DNA from 2 places in the uncultured Bacillus sp. genome. Region 2 is predicted to be linked to the other one. Evidence: a T-box and tRNA genes for the amino acid it is inferred to sense, from the RefSeq annotation. Region 2 holds a T-box; the other holds one or more tRNA genes.
What was found. The T-box of region 2 lies ahead of tyrS (tyrosine--tRNA ligase). A T-box ahead of a tRNA ligase gene usually reads a tRNA of that ligase, here a tRNA-Tyr.

Region 1 (10,817 bases), on a different contig from region 2:
GTCCGTGTCTCCATGTCCCGGGAAATGTTTGAGGGCAGAGGCGATATCTTGCCGCTGCAAACCTTTCATCGTATATAAACCGAGTCGTGCTGTCAGTTCTCGATTAGAGCTGAATGACCGTACGCCGATTACCGGATTATCAGGATTATTATTAATGTCCATGACGGGGCTGAAATCCGTATTAATGCCTAAGGCAGAGAGCTCCTTTCCAATAATGGTGCCGGTCTGATAGGCGTTGATTCTGCTTCTAGCTGCGCCCAGCGCCATATTCCCTGGGAAATTAGTGCCCTCCCCTAATCTCGTTACGATACCGCCTTCCTGATCAATACTCAGCATGAGCGGAATTTTGGGGCTCGCCTTTTGGTAAGCGTCAGTAAGCTGTACAGTTTGCTGTGTTGTTTTTACATTTTCTGCAAAAAGGATGACGCCGCCGAATTGATACTTCTTGATAAGGCCTGCGACTTCCTCATTCATTTCTGTGAAGGCTTGCGGAGAAGACTCGCCCTCCTTTTGCCAATTTCTGAAATCAGGCATCAGCATCTGGCCGAGTTTTTCATCTAACGTCATGCGATTGACAATCTGCTTGGCGTCAGCTGAGCCGCTGGATGAAGTAGCTTTTGTCTGACTGGCGCCAAGAAAACATGAAAAAAAGAGAACGGCTGAAAGGATAAGCGGAAATACAGGTTTCATATAAACTTCCTCCTATCGTCGAATCATTCATTCCATCGCTTCATAGATCGCGGTAATGACGCTCCCGTAACTGCCTGTTGGAAATTGATCACCCTCAAACACATTTGGATTTTCCTCTGGATCAGCAACTGGTGAATGCTTTTTGTTTGTTAATAATGCAATGCCTAAATTGAATGTTGGATCAACGATTGTAACTGTCCCTGTCCAGCCGGTATGTCCGTAAGCATTTTCGCTGGCATAAGGGCCAAACATCCATTCCATGCTTTTACTTCCGTTTCGACGCCAGCCAAGAGCGAATGTCGGATCTGTTGCTGAAGGTGCTGTAAATAGGTCGGCTGTTTTCTGATCAAATAAAGAAATGTTTCGGTGTGATCCTTTGTTTAACATGACCTGCAGCAGAATGGCCATATCATCTGCATTTGAGAACAATCCGGCATGGCCAGACACACCATCCATTGAGTAAAACGCTTTTTCGTCATGAACTTCTCCTTGCAGCGTGTTAGTACGGATATTAGGGAAATGAATAACGCCGTCCCGTGTATTGCCCATACGCTCAGTAGCTGCGAACTGCTTTGGTTTAAAGCCTTTTTGCAGCGGATTATACAAGGTATGCTTCAGCTTCAGCGGCTTGTAGAGCTCTTGCTCCGCGTAGACATCAAGCGGTTTGCCGGTGAGTTTTTCGACAATACAGCCGAGGAGCATATATCCAATGTCACTGTAAACGTGTTTTGTCCCTGTATGATAATCGAGCGGAATTTTCGTCAAATATTCAACCGTTTTGTCCCGCTCCTGAGAATAGTACATGCCGGCTTTTTCCGGCGTGTAAAAGTAAAAGCTTGAGGGGAGTCCTGATTGGTGATGGAGGACATCAATGACACGAATCTTGTCTTTTCCTTTAATAAGGTCTCCCGGCTGATCCTTGAAATCAGGCAAATATGCAGAAATCTTTTCATAGACATCGAGTTTTCCTTGGGTGACTAAGCGCTGCAATGCAAAATTAGTTGCATACATTTTTGTATTTGAGGCTAAGTCAAACATCGTGCGGGTTTTCATTTTGGTCGGGCGTCTCAGCAGTTCTGATCCTTCGTACTTTTTACTGTAGCCGTATGCTTCTTTTTTTATGATGCGGCCATCCTTCACGACGACAAGAACGGCGCCTGGAAATCCTGCTGCAATATCCCGTTCTATCATCTGATCAACCTTCCTTAGTTTCTTCGACGAGAATTGTACAGTTTCTGCATTTATGGTTTTCGGCCCCACTTGGTAGTCTGCTGTTTGTGCGTAGGTTTCGTTTGGCGTCAATATAGATAGGGTGAAAATGGCACTGAATAAGAACAATAATTTTGTTTTCACTGTCTTGCTCCTTTCCGTGCGTCTATCCGCTTACTATTCCTGAAACAGAAACCATTTAATCGAACTGAGAAGCCATTTCTTCTTTATATCCGAATGCATAGGTCAATAAAAAGCCGGCCGCGTAGGAAATAAAGAGTCCGATGATATACAGAATGATTTGGGAAGAAAGGACGAGAAAGGAAAGCGGCAGCCCGGAGACACCAATCGCAATGGTGGCTACCTGAAAATAAGCCTGAAAGGCGCCGCCGATTCCAGCTCCTAAGCACGCTGTTAAAAACGGCCGGCCAAGTGGCAGCGTGACTCCGAAAATAAGCGGTTCGCCAATTCCGAGCAGCCCCGACGGAAGCCCACCGGCGATTGCTTTTCTCAATGTTGATTTTTTCGTTTTCACAAAGATGGCAAAGGCGGCGCCTACCTGTCCCGCGCCTCCCATAGCCAAAATAGGGAGCAGAGGATCATTGCCGATCGAATTGATCAGTTCCATGTGCACAGGCGTCAAGCCTTGATGCAGTCCGGTCACGACGAGAGGTAGGAAGGTAGCGCCCAGAATAAAGCCTGCAGCGATGCCGCCGATGTCCAAGATGGACAGAAGGCCGGATGTAATAGCATCAGAAATAAAGCCGCCTAAAGGCATAAATACGACATACGTTACGATTCCGGTGATTAACAGTGAAACGGTTGGGGTGACAATGATATCGAGTGATTGAGGAATAAAACGGCGGATAAATTGTTCGGTGTAAGCAATGAATATGGCTGCGAAAAGAACCCCAATCAAACCTCCCCTGCCCGGAAGAAGCTGTTCTCCGAATAAACTGATCTTTGCGATCTCCGGATTCATAATCAAGATCCCCGCCAGAGCTCCAAGAGCGGGTGTCCCGCCAAATTCTTTCGATGCGTTAATGCCGACGAGAATGCCGAGATAAGTGAACAATCCTGATCCGATGACTGTCAGGATAATAGCGATTTGTGATTCTGCAGAGAGCCAGCCGGCTTGAATGATTGCTTTGGTAATCCCAGTGATTAAACCGGAAGCGACAAGTGCGGGAATAAGAGGGATAAAGATGCTGGCAATTTTACGTAAGAAAAGTTTAAAAGGAGTGGCGTTTTTTCGATTTATGTCGGCTTTCTTTTTGGCCGCAGCTTCTTTGACGTCGACACCTTCTTCTGCTGACACGAGCTTTGAGAAAGCGGCTGTGACATGGTTGACGACTCCTGTGCCGAGGATGATTTGTATGGTTTCAGCTTCGACGACCCCCAATACGCCGTCAAGCTCTCTTAAAGCCTGAGCATCTGCTTTGCTTTCATCATAAGGCGTAATACGCAGGCGTGTCATGCAATGTGTATATGAGGAAATATTGGATTTTCCTCCGCATAGCTCAAGGATTTTCTTTGCGAGATGATTGTAGTTATTTTCTTTGCTCATCAAAACCCCTCCTCTTCCAGATGCCTTATTTTTTTCTCATAGATTGTATGGCTGCTTTCGTTTTATCGATATAGCCGGTTGTTTCTTCATACTGCTCAGCCGCCATGCCTAAAAACAAAACATCAATCATAAAAAGCTGGGCGAGGCGGGAGGAAGTGGCTGCACTTCGAATCAGGGCTTCGTTGGAGTGCGTTGTGTACAACGGGACATCAGCCAGCGCGGAGACGGATGTCTGGCTGAATTGTGTCAGACTGATCGTTGTGATGCCTTTTTCCTTAGCCATCGTGATCAGTTCAATGATTTCCTGCGTCTCTCCCGAAAACGAAATAGCGAATACGATGTCATCCTTATCTGCATTTGCGATTAATGATGCCACAAGATGAGTGTCTGTGAACGCGGTTGCTTGTTTATGAATGCGAAGCCACTTTTGCTGGGCGTCCTTGGCGACAATGCCGGAAGCCCCGACGCCGATAAAATGCACGGTATGAGCTTTGAGAAGCAGAGAAACCGCTCGTTCAAGCTCTTTGTAGTCCATCAGGTCTGAAGTATCCTGAATGGCTTGAATGGCATTGCCGGCCGCTTTTTCAGAAATGGAGGACAGCGGTTCGCGAGGCGCAATGTCCCGATAGCCTTGTACAGCAGGTTTTGCCAGATCGCCTGCCACTCTCATTTTTAAATCTTGAAATCCCTTTAGTCCGAGCGATTTGCAGAGCCTGATGACGGCAGCGTCACTTGAATTGGCTAAGGCACTGATTTCGCTGACAGTGCTTTCTATAGCTTTGTGGGGATGAGTTAAGATGTAATCTGCAAGTTTACGCTCGGATGGGGGAAGCTTGTGCTTCATTGATTGGATGATCGCTAAACCGCCTGTTGCCATTCTTGGTCTCTCCTTATCTTGAATGGTAATGTTCGATTGCTTTGTCTATAAAACCGTTTGTTTCATCAAGCAATGTTTTAGCTTGTTCCTGATCTGTGCTTGTTTTGAGCATGACGATTGCTGTTTTGACGTGATGATTGGCTTTTTCCAGAGTGTGTCTGGCTGTGTCGTATGAAGCGTTTGTGAGGCTTTGGATGATACTGATGGCGCGTTCCTTTAATTTTTTGTTGCTGACATTGACGTCTACCATCAAGTTTTCGTAAACCTTGCCGATTTTGACCATTACAGCGGTGGATATCATGTTTAGAATCATTTTATGAGCAGTTGCGGCTTTCATACGTGTTGATCCTGTAATGGCCTCAGGTCCGACGACAACCTCAATGCTGTGATCCGCATCTTTGCTGATGGCGGAATTTTCATTACAGGTAAGGGCGATGGTGTGTGCTCCGACTTTACGGGCGTATGTTAGGGCGCCTGCGGCATAAGGTGTGCGACCGCTTGCTGCGATGGCAATGACGGTGTCGTTTGAAGTGAGTTGTATGTTTTTTAAATCTTCGGCTCCTGCTTTTTCACTGTCTTCAATGCCCTCTGCTGCCTGCAAAAATGCTTTAGGTCCGCCAGCCATGATTCCGATGACCTGATCTGGGCTTACGCTGTAGGTGGGAGGACATTCAACAGCATCCATGACACCGAGTCTGCCGCTTGTACCGGCGCCTGTGTATATGAGCCGGCCTCCATTTTGAAACGAGTCGTACGCGCAGTCTACAGCTGTTTTGATATCGGGGAGAACCTGCTGAACGGCGGCTGCGACTTTCAAATCTTCGTTGTTGATCATTTTGAGGATGCCGAGTGTGTTTGCTTTGTGGATTTCAGCTGTTTGGCTATTGCGTGATTCCGTTGTAAGACGGTGAAGGTTTAATGGTTTTGACATGAGGAGGCCCCCTGTTTAAAAATAATGTATCTCAATATTCAGTATATTCATTTCTGTTATGATATTTCAACTATGTTTTGAAATTTTTGAAATTCTATTTCACTCAAGACTATAAGAAGTAATGAAGGATCAGCTGCTCTCCAAGCGGTCCGATTCTTCGCCGTCCTTTATCAAGAAACCCGCTTTTCATATAAAGGTGCTTTGCACGTGTGTTCAGATGATTGACGGCCAAAATAATTTCATCACACCATGGGAAATAACCGCTCACAAAAGAGGGAAGCTGAAGCATTGCTTTTTTTGCATAGCCTTTTCCGTGATGCACTGCGTGTAACGACAGAGAGCTGAGCAGTAAAGCAAATGGATTGTTAGAATATGGAGCAAGCGTTTCTTTTGATGTATGTAAAATGAAAAAACCGACTGGCAAATCGTCTTTTAAGATGACTACCGGATACCGGTCCCGTATGCTCAGGGCCTGAGTCAGCACCTCTTTCGGGAGTGAGGTAAATCGTTTGTCATCGTTTTTTAGCGTAAATGATTGGAGCTCCGGCAAATGTTCAGGCTTATAGAAGGATAAAGAAATGTCTTGAGTCATGTGATGCCCTCCTTACAATATGTCGTCTAACTGGTTTTCCGAAATGACATGGTAGCCTGCTTGTTTTAACAATGCGGCGGTCACTCCGCTGCCGGGGATTTTTTGGCCGGAGAATGTACCGTTATAGATAAAACCGCTTCCGCACGACGGACTGTTTTCTTTTAATATGACGGTAGAGGCATTGATTTCTTTTGCGTAAGCTAATGTTTTAGCAGCGCCTTCCATATATAATTCTGTTACATCTTCTCCTGAAACTGTCACGATTTTAGCGGTTCCATTGAGAACATCCTCGCCGGTGCCTCCGATGATTTCTGCAGGTTCACGGGGAGTTGAGAAGCCGCCGAGAAGCTCAGGACAAGCCATGACTGCTTCATTTTCATCGATGAGTTTTCTGATTTTCTCCGATGCGGCGTGAGAGCCGTTATATCTGCATTCAATGCCGCCAAGGCAAGAGCTGACTAGTATCATATTGGTTTCTCCTCTCTTGGTTTGCTTGTTTCTATCATAAAAGAAATGATAAATGTTGGGAGGCTTTTTCAGTTAAAAAAGGAGTTAAAAAGTTTGAAAATAAAAAATTTAATTTTTCTCTTTACAAAGGGGGTGTAACCTGTATATAATAACTTTTGTCAGCTCGACGAGAACACAAACGGCCCGTTGGTCAAGCGGTTAAGACACCGCCCTTTCACGGCGGTAACACGGGTTCGAATCCCGTACGGGTCACCATTTGGAGGATTAGCTCAGCTGGGAGAGCATCTGCCTTACAAGCAGAGGGTCGGCGGTTCGAGCCCGTCATCCTCCACCATTTTGCCGGTGTAGCTCAATTGGTAGAGCAACTGACTTGTAATCAGTAGGTTGGGGGTTCAAGTCCTCTTGCCGGCACTCTTTTCTTAACATTAATATGGAGGGGTAGCGAAGTGGCTAAACGCGGCGGACTGTAAATCCGCTCCCTCAGGGTTCGGCAGTTCGAATCTGCCCCCCTCCACCATTATTATTGGGCTATAGCCAAGCGGTAAGGCAACGGACTTTGACTCCGTCATGCGTTGGTTCGAATCCAGCTAGCCCAGTCACAGACACCTTTGACCAAAAGGTGTCTTTTTTTCTTTTTAAAATCGTTCCAACTTCTAACTGTTCAGTCTGTATAATAATTTTAAAAATATGTTAAGGTAGTTTATTCACGAATTACCATCTACACCCTGCCAAAAATTTGATAAACTTATTTTATAAAAAAATTGAAACCTTTTGAAACGAAGCTCGTATACATACAGACCGGTGAAGGCAGAGGTTAGATAAATATGGAAATGATGATTAAAAAGAGAATTAAACAAGTCAAAAAAGGCGACCAAGATGCATTTGCGGACATCGTAGATATTTACAAGGATAAAATTTATCAGCTTTGCTACCGTATGCTTGGTAATGTGCATGAGGCAGAGGATATTGCACAGGAGGCTTTCATCAGAGCGTACGTTAATATCGACAGTTTTGATATTAACCGGAAATTTTCAACTTGGCTTTATCGAATCGCGACCAATTTGACTATTGACCGCATTCGCAAAAAGAAGCCGGATTATTACCTCGATGCTGAGGTGGCTGGTACGGAAGGCTTGACCATGTATTCACAAATCGCCGCAGATGGGGTTTTGCCTGAAGATGCAGTTGTGTCGCTGGAGCTCTCAAACACGATTCAGCAGAAAATTTTAAAGCTTCCTGACAAATACAGAACAGTTATCGTATTAAAGTATATTGACGAACTCTCATTAATTGAAATCGGCGAGATTCTGAACATTCCTGTAGGAACTGTGAAAACGCGGATTCACAGAGGCAGAGAGGCTCTCAGAAAACAATTAAGGGATCTTTAAGTGGGGTGATGAAATGAGCTGTCCTGAACAAATTGTGCAGCTTATGCATATGCATCTTGATGGAGATATCCTTCCAAAAGATGAACACGTATTAAATGAACATCTGGAGACATGCGAGAAATGCAGAAAGCATTTTTATGAGATGGAAAAATCTATAGCGCTCGTCCGGAGCACATCGCATGTCGAAGCCCCCGCGGATTTTACCGCTAATGTCATGGCAAAATTGCCTAAGGAGAAGAAAAGAGCTTCTGTGAAAAGATGGTTCAGAACCCATCCCGTTATCGCAGCTGCTGCGGTATTTATCATTTTGATGGGCGGAGGTTTTTTTAACAGCTGGCATAATGACCAAAATTTCAGTGTGTCCAAGCAGCCGAATCTTGTGGTGCATAACCACACTGTGACCGTGCCGGAAGGTGAGACGGTCAAAGGTGATGTTACAGTCAAAAACGGCAAGCTGATTATTAAAGGCAAAATAGACGGGGATGTAACTGTTGTAAACGGCGAAAAGTATATGGCCTCTGCTGGACAAGTCACCGGTCAGATTGAAGAAATCAATCAATTATTCGATTGGACATGGTACAAGATGAAGTCTGCGGGGAAAAGTGTAGTCAATGCATTAAATCCGAAAGGAAAAGAGTAAAGCGCGTAATCGCTTTGCTCTTTTTTTATGGGCTGAGAGGGCTGGCACATTTCACTTGCCAAATCGAAATGTGGTATAATGGGCTCGCTATGTAAAGTACATATGCGTAACACGTAAAACACAAAATGCGAAATACGAAATGACTGAAATCTTGGAGGACGAGGAAATGGCTTTTGAGGATATCCCTTTTTTGCAGTACCTCGGCAATGCCGTTGATATTCTCCTTGTTTGGTATGTGATATATAAATTGATTATGGTGATACGCGGCACGAAAGCGGTTCAGCTGTTAAAAGGAATTGTCGTGATCGTGCTTGTCCGTATGGCCAGCCAATATTTGGGCCTCAGCACGCTTCAATGGCTGATGGACCAAGCGATAACATGGGGATTTTTAGCAATTATTATTATTTTTCAGCCTGAGCTGAGAAGAGCGCTTGAACAGCTTGGCCGCGGCCGCTTTTTTTCAAGGAGCGGCACGCCTGTGGAGGAAGCGCAGCAGAAAACAATTGAGGCCATCACAAAAGCAATCAATTATATGGCGAAACGCCGTATAGGCGCCCTGCTGACCATTGAGCGGGATACCGGAATGGGAGATTATATCGAGACCGGCATACCTTTAAATGCCAAAGTCAGCTCTGAGCTGCTGATCAATATTTTTATTCCAAACACTCCGCTTCATGATGGTGCAGTGATTATGAAGAATAATGAAATTGCCGCTGCCGCCTGTTATCTGCCGCTTTCAGAAAGCCCGTTTATTTCAAAAGAACTGGGCACGCGGCATAGAGCGGCTGTCGGCATCAGTGAAGTAACAGACAGTTTGACGATTATTGTGTCTGAAGAGACCGGCGGCGTCAGTGTGGCGAAGAACGGAGACCTTCACAGAGAGCTGACGGAAGAAGCGCTGAAAGAAATGCTTGAAGCCGAGTTTAAGAAAAACACCAGAGACACTTCTTCTAACCGCTGGTATTGGAGGGGCAAGAAAAATGGATAAATTCTTAAACAACCGCTGGGCTGTGAAAATTATTGCTCTGCTTTTCGCGCTCTTGCTTTATGTGGCGGTTAACAGCAATCAAGCACCGACTCCGAAAAAACCGGGTGAATCTTTCTTTCCGACATCAACAACTGATGAAGCAACACTGACCGATATCCCGGTCAAAGCGTATTATGATGATGAAAATTACGTCGTGACAGGTGTTCCGCAAACGGTGAATGTCACGATAAAAGGCTCGACAAGCGCCGTGAAAAAGGCTAGGCAGACCAAGAATTTTGAAATATATGCCGACATGGAAAATTTAAAAACCGGCACACATAAGGTTGAGCTAAAGGCCAAAAACGTGTCGGATGGGCTGACAATCTCTATCAATCCGTCTGTTACGACAGTTACTATTCAAGAACGGACGACCAAAAGCTTTCCTGTAGAAGTGGAGTACTACAATAAAAGCAAGATGAAAAAAGGCTATTCTCCGGAGCAGCCGATTGTCAGTCCGAAAAATGTGCAGATTACCGGATCTAAAAATGTGATTGATAATATTTCTCTTGTAAAAGCTTCAGTGAATTTGGAAAACGCAGATGAAACGATTGAAAAGGAAGCGAAAGTGACTGTCTATGATAAAGACGGAAACGCGCTTCCTGTCGACGTAGAGCCCTCGGTCATCAAGATTACCGTTCCGGTAACAAGCCCGAGTAAAAAAGTGCCCTTTAAAATTGAACGGACAGGAAGCCTTCCTGACGGTGTCAGCATAGCGAATATTGAATCCAGTCCCAGTGAGGTAACGGTTTACGGCTCACAGGATGTGTTGGATTCTCTTGAATTTATTGACGGCGTCAGCTTAGATTTAAGCAAGATTAACAAGGATTCCGATATCGAGGCAGATATTCCGCTTCCTGACGGCGCCAAAAAAATTTCGCCGTCAAAGGTGACTTTGCATATAGAAGTAGATAGTGAAGCGGATCAGAAGTTTGAGAATGTCTCTATTAAGACTGTAGGGCTGAGCAGCTCGCAAAACATTGAATTTCTAGATCCTGAATCGCAAGCGATAGACGTGACGGCTAAAGGCTCTCCCGCCAATATAAAAAAACTGAAGAAATCAGATATTGAATTGTATGTGAATGTTTCAGATTTAGATGACGGGGAGCATAGCGTGAAGCTTGAAGTAAACGGGCCTCAGAATGTAACCTGGTCCTTGGGGCAGAAAAGCGCCAAAATCAAGCTGACGTCTAAAAAAAGCAATACATCAACTAATGACAACAGCAGCAATACATCAGGGAACCAGGATGACACAGATAAGCAAACGAATAATCAAAAGAACAACCAGCAAGAAGATACAACGAACACTGATAAAGACAGCAATGATCAAAAACAAGACGAAAATAAAGATCAAAACCAAGATCAGGATGAGGACGAATCCACTGCGGATTCACAATCCACATCAGAATAAAAAAGGAGCGATTATAAAAT
Region 2 (10,817 bases):
ACCCACCGCAATCGGCACATTCGGTAAATAAATCGCCAGCTCTTCGCCTCCCCAGCGGGCGCCTACATCCTGCTTTCGGATGTTGCTTTTAATCACCGAAGCGACTTGAATTAAAATCTCGTCCCCAGTCTGATGACCGTACGTATCATTTACATTCTTGAAATTATCAATATCAACTAGAATAAAGACACCCTTTTGGTGGATTTTCATGCTGTATTGAATTTTTTCATCTAAATACACCCTTGAATACAGTTCAGTTAGCTGATCTGTTTTCACGAGATGCTCAAGGCGGTCGCGGAGCATTGAATTGGTTACAGCCAGCGTTGCGTGATGAATCAGCGCTTGAAACAGCTTATACATTTCAAATGTAAAGGCGTACAGTTCCTGTTTTAATAAAACCGCAAAGCCTAAAAGCCGGTCATTCTCAATCATCGGAGCGGCCATCAGCGAGCCGTAGCCGGCCTTTCCAAAAACAGACTGGCCATTTCCGATGAAAACCCCTCTTTCACCTTCATACAGCTTTTCTTTCAACTCATGATAAAAGTCAGATGGCTTCGCTTCTTTAAAAAACGCTGTGCTGCCAGGGAGCAATGTTAGCTTTTCAAAATGATCTATATGAAAAAAACCCACTTCTTCTGCCAGAAATGATTCCGCCATTCTCACAGCCAGATCATTCATCGTATCGGTCAGTGTCAGCCGCTGATTCAGGCGGCGTGACGTTTCATTGATCAATTCCAAATTTGCGATGCTTGCTTTGGATTGTTCATAGAGCTGGGCATTTTCAAATGCTTTTCCCGCCGCGTTTGCTATTAGCGACATTTCATCAAGGTAGACGTCAGTAATCAAACTGCCGCCCTTTCCTTCAGCCATCAACACCCCGTACGTTCCCTGCTGTCCTTTGATCGGAATGTAGGCGGCTGATTCATTTTTTCGCAAAATATCCCCGGACAAATACACTTTGAGAGCAAAGGAATCGGATTTTTCCCCTTCCATATCCAGCTCTTTTGCAGGAACACCTAAACATTGATCTTGGTCGTGCGAAATAAACAATGAAAACTCAATAGGAGAAAACGTGCGGGTCAAGCTTTCTAAAAGCTGCTTCAGCACCTCTGTCTGATCAAGCAGTGAATGGAACAGCTCTGTCATTTTGTATATCTTTTTTTGATAGATCGTTTTGATATAGAGTCTTTCCTGTTTCATTGACTGGTTTAAAAATGAAGCAACCACGTCCGAAAGCCCTTCAGGAATCTCTCCACCCTGTCTGCATGTAAGATGAAAGCGCCTGCCGGAGCCGTCCTCAATCATATAAAATGAAGCGTTTATTTTCGAAGCGGAAAAATATAATTCATCATCTGCCAGTTTTGCCGCAGAGTCAGATGGTGACGGTGTAAGCGAAACACAAAGGGATGAAAAGTAGGTTTGTATAGCCGAAGTCAGCCATTTGAATGAGTCGGTGAATGTGACTTTTTCAGATTTGGTTAATAAAAAATCGAGCATATGATAATGAAAGGCGGATAGTTGTTCTTTTGTTTGTTCTACCATGTTTTTATCACCTAAAAGTTTACCACTAATTTTTGTTTATTATATCATAAACGGCAAAGCAATAATGGAGGAATGGTTGACTTCAAAACAAATAAATTATATAATGACCTTTGTGTGAAATATTGCAGCCTTTTTGTTCAGCTTCTATGTTTTCATTTTGTTCCTTATCCATAAGGTGTATCGTGTAACTCTCTGCTGCTGGAGCGAGGATACATGAAAACAAAATGTACATGGTCGAATAGAGCAGACGGTTTTTATTTTCCACAAAAATAAAACCAAAGGAGGAGTCACATTATGGCTCGCTATACAGGTCCATCTTGGAAACTGTCCCGCCGTCTAGGAATCTCTCTTAGCGGTACAGGAAAAGAATTAGAAAAACGCCCTTACGCTCCAGGTCCACACGGTCCAGGACAACGTAAAAAATTATCAGAATACGGTTTGCAATTGCAAGAAAAGCAAAAGCTTCGTCACATGTACGGTGTAAACGAACGCCAATTCCGCACTTTGTTTGACAAAGCTGGCAAACTAGCTGGTAAACACGGTGAAAACTTCATGATTCTTTTAGATTCTCGTCTTGATAACGTTGTGTACAAGCTAGGTTTAGCACGTACTCGCCGTCAAGCTCGCCAATTGGTTAACCACGGTCACATTCTTGTAGACGGAAGCCGCGTTGACATCCCGTCTTACCAAGTAAAACCTGGTCAAACAATCGGTGTTCGCGAAAAATCAAGAAATCTTTCTATCATCAAAGAATCTGTTGAAGTGAACAACTTCGTTCCTGAATACCTTACTTTCGACGCTGAAAAGCTTGAAGGTACTTTCACTCGTCTTCCTGAGCGTTCTGAACTTGCTCCGGAAATTAACGAAGCGCTTATCGTTGAGTTCTACTCTCGTTAATCGTTTTAAAAACCCCTGCCGCTATGCGGTCGGGGTTTTTTTATCGTCTGTTTCGTCTTTTACCTCTTGCTGGCCAACACTATCTCGCGCCTGCTGTTCCCAATAATCCCGCTGCAGCCTTTCTTTTGCAATCGTAAACATGAGATTCACGGTGAGCGCTCCTTTCTGTTAAAAGGTGGTGATTGATCGTGTTTGCCCTATCTAATATACTCTTTTCCTGTCTTTCCTATGCGCTAAACAAAAAAAGATCCTTTGCCCTTAACGGCAAAGGATTTTTTTCTTATTTATAAGTTACAAGGAAGTATTTTTTCTTCCCGCGGCGCAGGACAGTAAATTGGCCTTCGATGCGGTCTTCACCCGATAAGATATAATTTATTTCCGTCTGGCGTTCGCCGTTAATGTAAACAGCTCCGTTTTGAATGTCTTCACGGGCTTGGCGTTTAGATGGAGATAATTTAGATTGCACCAATACATCTACAAGTGAAAGCTCTTGGCTGCTGTCAGCTTCCATAGATGGAACATCTTTAAAGCCGACTTTTACGTCTTCGGCAGAAAGCTCTTTAATATTGCCGCTGAACAACGCTTGGGAGATGTTAATAGCTTGCTCCAGCGCCTCACGTCCATGAACGAGTGCTGTCACTTCTTCTGCCAGGCGTTTTTGCGCTTCACGCTTTTCAGGCGCCGTTTCTGTTTTCTCAGCGTATGCTTCAATTTCCTCTTTTGATAGGAACGTAAAGTATTTTAAGTATTTCACAACGTCACGGTCATCTGTGTTGATCCAGAATTGATAGAATTCATACGGCGATGTTTTTTCCTTATCAAGCCAGATAGCGCCGCCTTCCGTTTTTCCGAACTTCGTGCCGTCTGCTTTTGTGACAAGCGGAATGGTAAGGCCGAACGCTTTCGCTCCTTCTTCTTCTGATTTTCTGATCAGTTCAAGACCCGCTGTGATGTTCCCCCACTGATCGCTTCCGCCGATTTGCAGCTTACAGTTTTTGTCTCTGTATAGATTTAAGAAATCATAAGATTGAAGAATCATGTAGCTGAATTCCGTGTATGAAATGCCGGATTCAATTCTTGAGCTGACCGTGTCTTTTGCCAGCATGTAATTGATGCCGAAGTTTTTACCGACATCACGCAGGAAGTCGATCACATTCATTTTGCCGATCCAGTCAAAGTTGTTCGCGATGACAGCAGGATTTTCTGTTGCATCAAAATCCAGAAATCTGGACAGCTGGTTTTTGATTTTTTGGGACCATTCGGATACGATGTCAGCAGTGTTTAATGTACGCTCCGCTTTTTTTCCGCTCGGATCGCCAATGAGGCCCGTCGCGCCGCCCACAAGCGCTATCGGATGATGCCCCGCCAGCTGGAAACGGCGAAGTGTTAAAATAGGCAGCAGGTGTCCGATATGCAGGCTGTCTGCTGTCGGATCAAAGCCTGAGTACAGGCGGATTTTTTCTTCATTCAGCTGTTTATTTAATCCCTCTTCATCCGTCATTTGCTGAATCAATCCGCGGAAGGATAAGTCTTCAAGTAAGTTTGTCATGAGATAAAGCTCCTTTTTTGATTAAAATAAAAACGCCCCTTCGTTTACACGAAGGGACGATTAATTATCGCGGTACCACCCTACTAATAAGAGAATGCAAAACATTCGTCTTATCACTTTGCCTGATAACGGATCAGGTCCGTTCTTTCACTACTGAAAGCCTGGCCGGCTTTGTTTGCAAAAGCGGTTCATGAGTGTATTCGAGATATCCGTCTGTGCTGATTTTCACCGGCCATCAGCTCTCTGGAACGTAAGGATATTCTACTTGTCTCAATCTTTACCTTTTCATATGAAGCTATATCATTTTTAACATAAATAAAATCCCGTGTCAACGTCGCCTTTTAATCCTCCATCGTTGACAGATCTCCGGCCGGCAGATTCAGCTCCCACGCCTTCAGCACGCGTCTCATGATCTTTCCGCTCCGGGTTTTCGGAAGCTTATCTTTAAATTCAATTTCACGCGGAGCCGCATGGGCTGCAAGACCCTGCTTCACAAATAGGCGGATCTCTTCTTTCAGTTTATCGGACGGCTCAAATCCTTCTCTGAGTGCGATAAAAGCTTTAATGATTTCTCCCCGCACCGGATCAGGCTTCCCGATCACGCCTGCTTCTGCAATAGCCGGATGTTCGACAAGCTTGCTTTCCACTTCAAATGGGCCGACGCGCTCACCGGAGGTCATGATGACGTCATCAACTCTGCCTTGGAACCAGAAATACCCTTCATCATCCATATAAGCAGAATCGCCAGACACATACCAGCCGCCCGGCATGAAATACGATTCGTACTTTTCAGGATTATTCCAAATGGTATGCATCATGGAAGGCCAGCCCTTTTTAATGGCGAGATTACCCATTCGGTACGGTGGAAGTTCGTTGCCCTGATTGTCAACGATTGCTGCCTCCACACCGGGAATCGGCTTACCCATTGAGCCCGGTTTGATATCCATGCAAGGATAGTTGCAGATGAGCTGGCTGCCCGTTTCTGTCATCCACCATGTATCATGAATTCGTTTGTTAAAGACTTTGTGCCCCCATCTGATGACTTCCGGATTTAACGGTTCACCGACACTGAGCACATGCCGAAGTGAGGTTAAATCATATTTCGCAGCCATCTCATCTCCCGCTCCCATTAACATTCGAAACGCGGTCGGCGCGCTGTACCAGACGTTGACGCCAAGCTGCTCAATCGTTCCATACCAGCTTTCCGGGCTGAAACGGCCGCCGACGATGACATTTGTCGCTCCATTCAGCCACGGTGCAAAAATGCCGTATACCGTACCTGTCACCCAGCCCGGATCAGCTGTACACCAGTAAATGTCTTCTTCCTTTAAATCAAGGACCCACTTTCCTGTCTGATATTGCTGAATCATCGCTTCATGAACATGAAGCACACCCTTTGGCGTTCCAGTGGAACCAGATGTATAGTGAAGCAGATAGCCGTCTTTTTTGTCCATCCATTCGATATCCAGTCTTGTGCTCTCCTGTTTTGCCGCTTCATCATAATTGATGATATTTGCGCCGATCTCAGCCTCTCCGCCGACTACGAATATATGCTGTAAGTGAGGCAGTTTGTCAGCCGGTATTCTCTCCAGCAGTTCAGGCGTTGTGACAACAACCTTCGCCTCGCTGTTTTCAAGCCGGTCCTTCACCGCTCCCTCCATAAATGCTTCGAACAGCGGCCCCGCGATGGCGCCAATTTTGATAGCGCCAAGCATAATAAAATAAAGCTCGGGTGATCTCGGCATAAAAATAAAAACGCGGTCCCCTTTTTCCACATTTCCATACCGTTTCAGCACATTCCCAGCTCTGTTTGATTCTTCTTTCATTTCTTTAAATGTGTATTTTTCATCCCGGTTTGCGTCTTTATAATAAAGCGCTACTTTGTTTTTTCGAAACGATTCGGCATGACGGTCAATCGCTTCATACGCCGCATTTAGTTTCCCTGTCTCATGCCAGGAGAAATGTTTCTCTGCCTCGGCCCAATCAAAATGCCGGTACGTTTCTTCATAGTTTTTTAAATGATGATCCCCTTCCACTGCTGGTAACGCTTTCAAATTCATGCCCAAACATCCCCCTTTGCTGAAGTTGTCACATTTATTATAGTATATATTCATATTCTTCTCAATTTTTAAAATATAAACCGTATTGAAAACGCTTTATAATTTGTTATTCTTAAAGAAGGCATGTATTTTTATAAGAATTGATGGGACGGTGGATCAGTGGAACATCATAAAACATACCATTCAGCAAACATCAAAACAGCAACCGGCTCCTTACTGATAGAAGGGCCTGTGTCTCCAGGGGATTTAGCAGGTTACGAGTTTCATAACGATTTAACCGCATTTCGCCCGCCCCGTGAGCAGCATGAAGCGTTAGTCGACATTGCAGGCCTTCCCGAGGGGCGCATTATTATTGCCAGAGACGGCCGAACCATCGTCGGCTATGTGACGTATTTATATCCTGACCCGCTCGAAAGATGGTCTGAAGGAAATATGGAGAACTTGCTTGAGCTCGGTGCCATCGAGGTAGCGCCGGCCTATCGGGGATGTTCTGTCGGAAAAACGCTACTAACCGTCAGCATGATGGATGAACAAATGGAAAACTACATCGTGATGACGACAGAATATTACTGGCATTGGGATTTAAAAGGGATGAAAAAAGATGTGTGGGAATACAGAAAGATCATGGAAAAGATGATGAATGCAGGCGGATTGGTCTGGTTTGCAACGGATGAGCCGGAGATCAGCTCTCACCCTGCAAACTGTCTGATGGCCCGCATCGGAAAAAACGTCAGCCAAGAATCAATTGAACAATTTGACAGGCTCCGTTTTTATCATCGTTATATGTATTAACTGACACTGACAAAGGGGAAAAAATAATGATTGTTGAGCAAATCATGAAAAGGGATGTCATTACATTAACGAAGACGGATACGCTTGAAACAGCAATATGCAAACTGAAGGAGTTCCATATCAGGCATCTGCCTGTTGTAGACGAAGACCGCCATGTGATCGGCATGATTACAGACAGAGACATGAAACAGGCCAGCCCGAGTATTTTTGAAGAAAGCAAACGGAGCCGATTTCTCACACGAAGCGTAGATTCAATTATGAAAAAAGATGTCGTCTGCGCCCACCCGTTAGATTTTGTCGAAGAAATTTCTGCTGTGTTCTACGAGCATGGCATCGGCTGTCTCCCAGTGGTGCAGCATCAAAAAGTAGTAGGCATTTTGACAAAAACCGATTTGCTCCGGACGTTTGTCAAATTGACAGGCGCTGACCAGCCGGGATCGCAAATCGAAATAAAAGTAAACGACATCACCAAAAGCCTCGCGGAGATCAGCAGCCTTTGCCAAGACCTTCAAGTGAAAATATTAAGCGTGCTTGTTTATCCGCATGATGATCCCGGTGTAAAAGTGCTTGTCTTCCGTGTAAAAACGATGAATCCGCTGCCGTTTTTGCAGGCATTACAAAGAAATGGGCACCACGTCATATGGCCGTCAGAGCAAAGGGATTTGCTATGAGAGACAGTGTATTTATCTATTCTCCATCGTATCAAACCTATATGTTTCATCAGGAACATCCATTTAATCAGCAGCGGGTTCTGTTAACATACGATTTACTCAAGACGATCAATGCCTTTGGTGATGGAGACATTGTCAGTCCCAGACTCGCGGAAGAAGAGGAGCTCGCCCTTGTCCATACGGACGATTATATTCAGGCGGTCAAGCTTGCGGGCGCGGGAAAGCTTCCCGTTAAAGAAGGAGAAAGCTACGGGCTCGGCACAGAGGATACACCTGTCTTTGCCGGCATGCACGAAGCGGCATCACTCTTAGTCGGTGGCACCTTAACGGCCGCAGACTGGGTGATGTCAGGACAAGCCCTGCATGCCGCCAACCTTGGAGGGGGCCTACATCACGGCTTTCGGGGGAGAGCTTCAGGGTTTTGCATATACAACGACAGTGCTGTGGCGATTCAATATATTCAGAAAAAATACAGAGCCAGAGTGCTTTATATTGACACGGACGCCCACCATGGAGACGGTGTGCAATTTACGTTTTACGATAACCCTGACGTATGCACGCTGTCCATTCATGAGACAGGAAGGTATTTATTCCCCGGAACCGGCCAGATCCAGGAAAAAGGCAGCGGAAAAGGATATGGCTATTCCTTTAATATCCCTCTTGACGCTTTTACAGAGGATGATTCTTTTCTTGAAGCTTACCAGACAGCGGCTTCCGAAATAGCTGCTTATTTCCAGCCGGATGTCATTATCAGCCAAAACGGCGCCGATGCCCATTACTATGATCCGCTGACACATTTATCTGCAACAATCAACATATACGAAGAAATTCCCCGGCTTGCACACACGTTAGCGCACCAGTATTGCGAAGGAAGATGGATTGCAGTGGGAGGCGGCGGCTATGATATTTGGCGTGTCGTGCCCCGTGCCTGGGCCAGAATATGGCTTGAAATGAAGGGAATTGATCCGGGAGACGATATCCCGCAGGATTGGATCGCTAAATGGCAAAAACAATGCCCCGTCACCCTTCCGTCCAGCTGGAGCGATCCGGCCGATTTATATCCTCCGATTCCCCGCAAGCCAGAAATTACAGAAAAAAATGCACAAACCGTCAGCAAAGCATTATATGCGATACGATCTGAGCAGCAGCAAAGAACAAAATAAAAAACGACCTTTACGAAGAGGTCGTTTTTTATTTTTTGATGACGATTTCCACACGCCGGTTTTCCTTCATGTGTTCGTTTGTCTTGTTATCCTTTACAGGCTTTGTATCTGCATAACCGACAGCGATAAAGCGCTTGGAGGGAAGTTTTTCTTTTGATGTGAAATATTGAATAACTCCGCTCGCCCGCGCTGCCGACAGCTCCCAGTTAGACGGGTATCGGTATGTCGAAATGTTTCGGCTGTCTGTATGGCCCTCCACCTGAATGTCATTTGGAATTGTTTGAAGAAGAACAGCAATTTGGTGAAGAAGTGTTTCAGCATTTTTCAGCACCTTTGCCTCACCTGAATCAAACAGCACAGCCTCCTGCAGAACGAGCACGACACCGCGTTCATCCCGTTTGGCTGTCATTTGGGCCTTCAAATGATTGTCTTTTATATATGTATTTACTTTCTTGAGAAGCTGATCCTGCTGATCCTCTTGCTTCTTCGCATCGGCTGGCGAGGTATTCTTTTTTTCTATGGACGTTTGGTCCGGCTGAAGCCCGCCGCCTTCCTTTTGGATCGAATCAACTGCCGCTTTAAATTTTTGCAGATCGATTTGGGACATAGAAAAAAGTAAAATAAAGAACACAAGGATCAAAGTGATCAAATCTGAAAAGGTGACCATCCAGCTTGAGGAAGAATGGCTGTTTTTCCCGCTTCCATTCCTTCTATCAAAACGTTCTCTTCTAAGCTTCATGTACAGATCCCTTTTTTGTTTTTACTTGATTTGGCTGCTTCCGCCATTCTTCCCGGGAGCTGAAAACGACAAGCTGGCTTTCGAGATTGCGCGGGTTTTTTCCGGATTGGATTCCGATAATACCTTCCACCATTACCTGCTTGATAAAGATTTCACTTTCTGTTTTTTCTTCGAGCTTTGCAGCAATCGGGTTGAAGACCATGTTCGCCAGTAATGAACCGTATAAGGTCGTCAGAAGCGCAATGGCCATATTCGGTCCAAGCATATGTGGATCATTTAAGTTTTTGAGCATCAGCACGAGCCCGACGAGTGTTCCGATCATTCCCCATGCCGGAGCGAATTCCCCCGCTTTTTCAAAAACACGCCGTCCTTTGCGGTGCCGTTCCTCCATTGCTGCGATTTCTGAATCCATGACGAGCCGAATCGTTTCTTCATCCCAGCCGTCAATTGCTAGAAGCAGCCCTTTTTTCAAGAATGGATCTTTGATTTCCCGAGTCTGATCATCCAATGATAAAAGCCCGTGTTTACGCGCGTGATCGGAAAGAGAGACAAAGGTTTTCACAAGATCTTTCACATTGTCTTCCTGGCGGATAAATGCCTGCTTTAACACAGAGGGCGCTTTTTTCAGCTCTCTCGGCGGAAAACTGATAAAAACAGCGGCGCATAGTCCCCCTGTTACGATGAAGAAAGAGGTCAGATCAAGAAAAGAGCGGAAACCGCTTACTCCCGATCCCGAGATAATCCCTATAACAATAATAATCGTTCCTAACACAAAACCAACAGGTGTAAGATAATCAAAACGTTTCATCATTTCTCCCCATGAAAAAAGCAAGAATTCACCTTAATGGTGAAGCTTGCTCTCTTGTTTTTCTTATGACTTGGTTGACTTTCTTAGCTCTATACGGTGCGGCAGTTCGACGATATGCTCTTCAACCGGCTCTTTATTCATGAGCTTCGTCAGCAGTCTCATCGCAACGGCGCCAATATCATATGTCGGCTGAACAACTGTTGAAAGTTGCGGACGAACCATGAGGCTTAATCTCGTATTATCAAAGCCGATAATCTCGAGATCCTCAGGAATGGATAAGCCTTGATCCTGAGCCGCATGGATAATCCCGAGTGCCATTTCATCAGTTGCAGAAAGAATGGCAGTCGGTTTTTTGTCCAGGCTCATCAGATGCTGCAGCGCTTCAAGTCCGGAATCATATGTGTAATCCCCTTCAGCGACAAATTGTTCATTAAACGGAAGGTTCGATTCTTCAAGCGCACGTTTATAACCTTGCAGTTTTTTCGAACGGTTGATCGGTTCTGTCATTGGTCCGGAAACGAATGCGATATCTGTATGCCCTTTATCAACCAATAGCTTCACTGCATCATAAATCGCCTGTTCGTAATCGATCGCGA

Region 1: it has a tRNA-Tyr gene. The T-box ahead of tyrS (tyrosine--tRNA ligase) is inferred to sense a tRNA for this amino acid. The anticodon was not compared.

The regions. Positions count from the first base shown of each region.
Region 1 covers NZ_CATYRA010000012.1:11,708-22,524, forward strand. The annotation lists gene Q5C82_RS17275 (glycoside hydrolase family 3 protein) at 1-690, opposite strand, end outside; gene pbp4b (penicillin binding protein PBP4B) at 718-2,043, opposite strand; gene Q5C82_RS17285 (PTS transporter subunit EIIC) at 2,099-3,466, opposite strand; gene Q5C82_RS17290 (MurR/RpiR family transcriptional regulator) at 3,492-4,343, opposite strand; gene murQ (N-acetylmuramic acid 6-phosphate etherase) at 4,357-5,274, opposite strand; gene Q5C82_RS17300 (GNAT family N-acetyltransferase) at 5,384-5,866, opposite strand; gene Q5C82_RS17305 (DUF523 domain-containing protein) at 5,879-6,334, opposite strand; tRNA gene Q5C82_RS17310 (tRNA-Glu) at 6,515-6,589, shown strand; tRNA gene Q5C82_RS17315 (tRNA-Val) at 6,593-6,668, shown strand; tRNA gene Q5C82_RS17320 (tRNA-Thr) at 6,673-6,745, shown strand; tRNA gene Q5C82_RS17325 (tRNA-Tyr) at 6,767-6,851, shown strand; tRNA gene Q5C82_RS17330 (tRNA-Gln) at 6,859-6,930, shown strand; gene sigW (RNA polymerase sigma factor SigW) at 7,159-7,722, shown strand; gene rsiW (anti-sigma-W factor RsiW) at 7,736-8,362, shown strand; gene cdaA (diadenylate cyclase CdaA) at 8,529-9,350, shown strand; gene cdaR (CdaA regulatory protein CdaR) at 9,343-10,797, shown strand; gene glmM (phosphoglucosamine mutase) at 10,816-10,817, shown strand, end outside.
Region 2 covers NZ_CATYRA010000004.1:90,734-101,550, reverse strand. The annotation lists gene Q5C82_RS08290 (diguanylate cyclase) at 1-1,542, opposite strand, end outside; gene rpsD (30S ribosomal protein S4) at 1,837-2,439, shown strand; gene Q5C82_RS08280 (hypothetical protein) at 2,461-2,589, opposite strand; gene tyrS (tyrosine--tRNA ligase) at 2,720-3,988, opposite strand; T-box leader at 4,038-4,275, opposite strand; gene acsA (acetate--CoA ligase) at 4,330-6,048, opposite strand; gene acuA (acetoin utilization protein acetyltransferase AcuA) at 6,208-6,840, shown strand; gene Q5C82_RS08260 (acetoin utilization AcuB family protein) at 6,867-7,511, shown strand; gene Q5C82_RS08255 (acetoin utilization protein AcuC) at 7,508-8,674, shown strand; gene motS (flagellar motor protein MotS) at 8,703-9,413, opposite strand; gene motP (flagellar motor protein MotP) at 9,403-10,221, opposite strand; gene ccpA (catabolite control protein A) at 10,285-10,817, opposite strand, start outside.